Linked DNA regions of Laspinema palackyanum D2c. Each later gene encodes a partner of the first gene's protein in a complex. Links are inferred from orthologs where the notes say so. Each region holds a gene or a part of one and is shown in the gene's direction. Other genes may lie near its edges.

The links.
Region 2: the proteins of NG795_RS00775 (region 1) and NG795_RS26370 are in contact, whole or in part, in a solved structure (PDB 8RP0), measured with the Escherichia coli proteins. The link is inferred for Laspinema palackyanum D2c from one-to-one orthologs.

What each region holds. Positions count from the first base shown.
Region 1 is NZ_JAMXFD010000001.1:184,637-187,963, reverse strand. The notes cover bases 48-3,046. They hold NG795_RS00775 (anthranilate synthase component I), read left to right. Parts: upstream 48-744; coding sequence 745-2,349; downstream 2,350-3,046. Other genes in these bases: NG795_RS00765 (YggS family pyridoxal phosphate-dependent enzyme), read left to right, coding at 3,035-3,046; pipX (transcriptional coactivator PipX), read left to right, coding at 2,769-3,038; NG795_RS00780 (energy-coupling factor transporter transmembrane component T family protein), read left to right, coding at 48-841. In the rest of the region: more of NG795_RS00780, read left to right, coding at 1-47; more of NG795_RS00765, read left to right, coding at 3,047-3,327. UniProt on the Escherichia coli protein: Part of a heterodimeric complex that catalyzes the two-step biosynthesis of 4-amino-4-deoxychorismate (ADC), a precursor of p-aminobenzoate (PABA) and tetrahydrofolate.
Region 2 is NZ_JAMXFD010000039.1:37,380-40,658, forward strand. The notes cover bases 154-3,104. They hold NG795_RS26370 (anthranilate synthase component II), read left to right. Parts: upstream 154-1,304; coding sequence 1,305-1,904; downstream 1,905-3,104. Other genes in these bases: ybeY (rRNA maturation RNase YbeY), read left to right, coding at 154-319; NG795_RS26360 (diacylglycerol kinase family protein), read left to right, coding at 408-944; NG795_RS26365 (hypothetical protein), read left to right, coding at 949-1,164; NG795_RS26375 (MBL fold metallo-hydrolase), read left to right, coding at 1,968-2,783. Outside these bases: more of ybeY, read left to right, coding at 1-153. UniProt on the Escherichia coli protein: Part of a heterodimeric complex that catalyzes the two-step biosynthesis of 4-amino-4-deoxychorismate (ADC), a precursor of p-aminobenzoate (PABA) and tetrahydrofolate.

The sequences.
Region 1 (3,327 bases):
GGTTTTACTGCTAATTTTGATTACGATTAGTGCCTTAATTCCTTTGCGAGTTTGGCGCAAACAAATGGGGTGGTTGTTAAGCCTATCTCTGTTAGTTTGTCTGATTACAGCGATCGCACCTGATGGACTCCCGGTAGAACACCAACCGCGCCTTCCCGCCCAAGAAATCACCTTCGATCGCCAACCCCTCACTCTCCCTCCGACACCCGTCAGAAATCCTTGGTACAATCCCTTTGGCTGGGGTGAAGAAACCCCCGAACCGGAGGAGACGATTGACAGTGAACTTCCCCAACCCACTGATTACCGTTACGTCCTATTTGAGCAAGGGCGGTTTACAATTACCCGTCGTTCTTTGGATTTAGGAATCCGGATCAGCACTTTATTTTTTACCCTAATTTATAGCACCAATCTCTATCTACTTACTACTGCCCCGGAAGAGATTGCTGCGGGAATTGAGGAGTTAATGAGTCCCCTGAAACGGTTTAATATTCCCACTACGGAAATTGCCTTAACTTTAACCCTATCCCTGCGCTTTATCCCCCTAGTGTTAGAAGAAGTTCAGAACTTAATTCGTTCTGTGCGAACTCGGGCAATTAATTGGAAAAAATTAGGCTTGCGGGGAACCACTAAAGTCTGGTTTTCTGTAGTAGAAAGATTGCTGGAAAATCTGCTATTGCGTGCTCAACAAATTGCCGGAGGGATGCAGGTGCGAGGATTTACTACCCCGAACACCCATCGGGTGCAGTGGCATCCGTTAAAACTGAGAAATGGAGACTGGGTGGCGATCGCCATATTGGTAGGATTTTGGGGGATGCGTTTCTTATGGGGATGGCAAGTGTGAAGCGATTAAATACAACATCCATTCCCCCTTGGTATTGGCGATCGCTGCCGTTAAAACAGCGGACGGGTACTCAAGTCTTTGAGGCCTTATTTCTCATCCCTCAATCTGAAAACAAGCAACCAGAAGCGGCGATCGCCACCCTTTTAGAAAGTCCTTATCCGACTCCCACTCCCATTCCAGAAGCGAGATATTCTATCTGTGCCGGTGCACCGAGATGGATTGACAACCGTCCTCAATTGTGGACGCCAGAAGTTGGAGAAATTCTGCCTAGTTTGCGGCAATTGCTTAAGCGCAAACAGCCAGAAAAATCTGAACCCATTCAAGAACTTGATTCCCTCCCACTCCTTAATCGCGATGCGCTTCCTTTCACCGGAGGATGGTTAGGATGGTTGGGGTATGATTTAGCCTGGGAAATTGAAAACCTCCCCCATTTGAACGATGATCCCCTGCCCTTTCCGGTGAGTTACTGGTATGAACCCGCCAACTTTGCAATTCTTGACCATCATCAACAACAGTTGTGGATTGCCAGTAGCGATCGCGATGAACTGGACCTCCTCGAACAGAAATTAGAAAACTCTTTCACCCCGGAACCCTCTCCTCACCAATCCCCTAATACCGAAGGTGTTATTTCCCCTTACCCCCAGTTTCATTTGTCCCAATTTGACTATGAAGAACGGGTTAGGAAAGCACAAAAATATATCACCGCTGGGGATATATTTCAAGCCAATTTATCTCTGCGATTTGAAACAACAACTCAGCAGGAAAGTTGGGACGTTTATCGGACCTTGCATACTATTAATCCCTCTCCCTTTGCTAGTTATTGGCGGACTCCCTGGGGAGATGTGGTGAGTTGTTCTCCGGAACGATTGGTGCAATTACAAGGAAAAACTGCCCAGACTCGTCCGATTGCTGGAACTCGTGCTAGGGGGAAAACGCCCGAACTGGATGAACAACTCGCCAGGGAATTACTCGCTAACCGGAAAGAACGTGCCGAACATATTATGTTGGTCGATTTGGAACGAAATGATTTAGGGAGAGTTTGCGAATGGGGAACGGTAGAAGTTAACGAATTGTTGACCATTGAACGGTACAGTCATGTCATGCATTTGGTGAGTAATGCCGTGGGTACTCTCCGTGGCGATCGCGATAGTATTGATTTAATTCGCGCCACCTTTCCTGGTGGCACTATTACCGGCTGTCCCAAAGTCCGATGCATGGAAATTATTGAAGAACTAGAACCAGTGCGGCGCAGTCTGTTTTATGGTTCCTGTGGTTATTTAGACTGGCGAGGACAGCTTGATTTGAATATTTTGATTCGGACCTTATTATTTGCGCCAGAGGCATCGGAAACTGCCAAAAATGATGGAAAAAACTATCGAGTCTGGGGACAAGTGGGGGCCGGAATTGTTGCTGATAGTGAACCGGAAAAAGAATGGTATGAGTCCCTAGATAAAGCCCGCGCCCAACTGGCGGCATTGCAGATGGCGATCGCATCCGGTGAAGGGTGATGACAATGGCGATCGCTCGCTCCAGATGTGATAAAAATGCCGATGATTAATGCAGCAATCACTCCAATTTGATGGCGGTGCAGAAGATGAGAATCTAGCTGCAGCTTAAAAGAAGAAAGTAGGTCATTTTGCAGCAGTTAGATAATAGAATTGACGAGAGGGAGTGTCTCCCTCGGTGATGAGTCGTAGAACACGAGACGCGGCCACTCCGGGGAAGAATTATTGAATTTATTATCTATCCCTAGCCTAAGAGTATGGGGATTTCCACGATTTCTGATAAAATTATCCCCGTCCAAGCTTGCGGCAAAAACTCAGGGGAGAAACGGGTCACATCCCGAAACTCCATACCAACTGACTCCGCCAGAGGGACCTTAGTGACTCTATAACCGTTATGATTAACGGTACTCATCTGAACCTGAATGAACACTGAAACTTACTTAAATCATCCTACTTTTGGTCTACTCTATCGGGTGTGTCTGATCGAACAAAATCAGGAGTTGTTCACGACCCTCTATGCCCAACGCCTATTTTTTTTAGCGCTTTCTGGCATAGACGGGTTAAGATTTGAGCCGGTCACCCGTGCCGATGCTCGCCTCCTCGTCGAAAACCGCTTGCGATTGCTCAGACGCATGGGGCAAACTCAGGAATTCGCTGAACTTCAACTCATCCACAAACGCACGTTTCAATGACGATCGCCCAACGGATTGCTCAGATCCGCGCCCACTTACCCGAATCAGTCCGACTGATTGCCGTCACCAAACAGGTGTCGGTGGATGCCATGATGCAAGCTTATCAGGCGGGAATTCGAGATTTTGGGGAAAGTCGCCTTCAGGAAGCCCAAGCGAAATCGGAGCAACTCGGGGACCTGCCCGGTCTAACCTGGCACCTGATTGGACACCTACAAAGTAATAAAGTTAAACCCGCTTTAGACCACTTTCAGTGGATCCATTCTATTGATAGTTTGAAATTAGCGCAACG
Region 2 (3,279 bases), on another replicon or contig:
CCAACAACTCAATGCTCAATATCGCCATCAAGATAAACCCACGGATGTGTTATCTTTTGCCGCTTTAGAGGTAGAGTATCCACCGATAGACTCTATCTGCGGAGAGATTCCTCTGTATTTAGGGGACATTATTATTTCCGTGGATACAGCCGCTCGACAAGCCGAACAGCAGGAGCATTCCGTCACCGTAGAACTCGCTTGGTTGGCGGCTCATGGACTCCTTCATCTGTTGGGTTGGGATCATCCGGATGAAGAGAGTTTAACCCGGATGCTAGGTCAACAAGAAACCTTACTCACCGCTGTGGGTCTTGCCTTGTAACGATACAGACAACACAACTTCTCCAAAAGTGAGGTTGTAGTATGGGTTCAGTATCTGAGCAAACTAGCGCACGGAAGCAATACCTGCTATGAAATTAGACCGTTCGGAAATAACCGGCCAACCGACTCAATCCGTTGCTCCACCATTAAATTTGTCTACTGTCCTGCCTATGTCTCCCGAGGGATCGACCCCACCACCAAAGCGAGTATCGCATCAGCCTACCCGATTCAATCGTGATTTGTCCTGGCAGGTTGCTACGAACTTATTCATTAGTTTTAAATATGCGGCAACGGGAATCAGCTACACCTTCCAAACCCAACGCAACTTTCGGATTCATGTCGTCATCGGTTCAGTGGCGATCGCCTTGGGGATTTTTTTACAAGTCGGCTTTGTAGAAATTTCCATCATTACGTTAACAATTGGGGCCGTTTTAACGATGGAACTCCTGAATACTGCCCTAGAATCTGTAGTCGATTTAACCGTTCAGCAAAGTTATCACGACTTGGCTAAAATTGCTAAAGATTGTGCTGCTGGTGCCGTATTAATCTCGGCGATCGTAGCGATCGCCGTGGCCGGATGCCTGCTGTTACCCCCCTTATTCACCTGGGTGCAAACTATTCTTTGACTCGGTGTCTTTACCCTCCCCAGTGGAGACAGTCCCCGGTCGGTGTTTACACCCTGTACGGTCCCCGCCTCAACTCGTCGGGTTAGGAATTAATTGGCAAGGCTACAGTCTCAATCGCGATCGGGAAGGGTGGAACTCATCCACCCCTCACCCGAACCCTCGGATCCTCAACCCGGATCCCCCTCAACTCTCTGAATCGGTTGCCCTCAACTTTTATTAAAAAACTGATAATTTTACCAGAGAATGTCAATTTATTAATTTAACTGGATTAGCCTAAACTCGCCACTCTAAGTTTTAAACTCTAAACTCTAAAATTCCCAATTATTATAATGATTGTTCGCCTAAAAAGGAGTCTCTACCTTGATTATCGTTATCGATAACTACGATAGCTTTACTTACAACCTTGTCCAGTATCTGGGAGAACTGGGCAAAGAAACGGCGATCGCCTCAGATATCCGCGTCTACCGGAATGACCAAATCACCATCGACCAAATTCGTAAATTAGGGCCCGATGCGATCGTCATCTCCCCAGGACCCGGACGCCCGGAAGATGCAGGCATTTCCCTGAAGTTAATTACAGAATTAGCTCCCACCCTACCCATTCTCGGCGTTTGCCTCGGCCATCAATGTATCGGACAAGTCTTTGGGGGTCAAATCGTCGGGGCACCGGAACTGATGCATGGTAAAACCTCCGAAGTTCATCACAACGGAGTTGGCGTCTTTCAAAACCTAGAAAATCCCTTTACCGCCACTCGGTATCACAGTCTCGTCATTGACCGAGACACCTGTCCGGAGGAACTCGAAATTACCGCTTGGGTGGAAGATGGCACAATCATGGGAGTCCGACATCGGAAGTATCCCACCCTAGAAGGCGTGCAATTTCACCCCGAAAGCATCCTCACCACTCCAGGAAAACAACTGCTGAAAAACTTTCTGGATCAGTTGAAATCCCTCGTGTAATCCAACCTTTCATCCTCGACCGTTAACCTTTAAATTCCGCTGTTTGTAGCGATTTCGATCATGATTAATCGGCGACAGTTTTTCCATTATGGGAAAGTAGCGGCTTTGGCAGGGATTGCCAGCACACTTCCTTCAGCATGGCAACAGTGGGCAGCGCAAACGCCCCCCAGTTCTGGAAACCGGGCTCAAAATACCAATTCCCTCTCCGTAAAATGGTTAGGCCATACTTGCTTTTTATTTGAAGGGGAAGGCCAGCGGGTCCTAGTCAATCCCTTCCGGAGTCTTGGATGTACCGCAGGATATCCCCCCCCGTTAGTCTCCGCAGATTTAGTCTTAATTAGTTCCCGGTTATTGGACGAAGGAAATACCGAAGGACTGCCGGGAGAACCCCGATTATTGTTTGAACCTGGGTCCTATCAGTTTCGCAACAAGCAAATCCAGGGAATTCGCACCGATCACGATCGCTATGGCGGACGACGCTTCGGCATCAATGTCGCCTGGAGTTGGACCCAAGCAGGGGTGAAAATCCTCCACCTCGGCGGCGCAGCGGCACCGATTAATTCAGAACAGCAAATCCTCATGGGACGCCCAGATTTGCTGTTATTGCCGGTAGGGGGAGGTCCAAAAGCTTATACCCCTTCGGAAGCCAAGGAAGCGATGCTCAAGTTGAACCCGAAAGTGGTGATTCCCATGCACTATCGCACCACCGCAGCGGATGCTCAAGTTTGCGATTTGGTTGAGGTGGATGAGTTTTTATCGGTTCTGGATAATCGGGTTGTGGAACAGGTCAATGCCAATTCCCTTGAATTGACCACGGGCAGTTTACCCGAAACGGGTCCCGTGATTAAAATCATGAGTTATCAAACCGTAACGGGTTGAAGACTAGCTAACAGAATTACTCATGACCTCTATAGAGAAGGGGGGCAGTCTATGTACTGCCCCCTTCTTATAGATTAACTGACTTTTCTACCCATGAGGAGGGCTTTGGTGGCGGACTCTCCAGCGCGGTTGAGTTGCTGACGTAACTTGAGACAGAGTCCCGCAAAAATGGCGAGATGTCCTAGGAATGCCATAAAGATGGGGGTCGTAGTGGCGTATTCTACGCCGGATAAGGAGAGGATGGAGAGCAGATAAATCTCGGGGATGGTTTCGGGTTGTCCTCCTAAGAGGGCTAGGGTGAGCAAGGGGAGGCCGATCGCAGCCCCAACAACGCCTGTGACCCACAATGCTCGCTTTTTGGATTTGAGCAACAGCATGATTTGAGCCAGGACTGCATAAATTGCGGCCAAGATGACGTAGAAGCCGATCACGGCGATCGCCTGCAATTTGGGGAGCATTTCCAAGGGCCATAAGAGGACCCAGGGGATAAAAACGA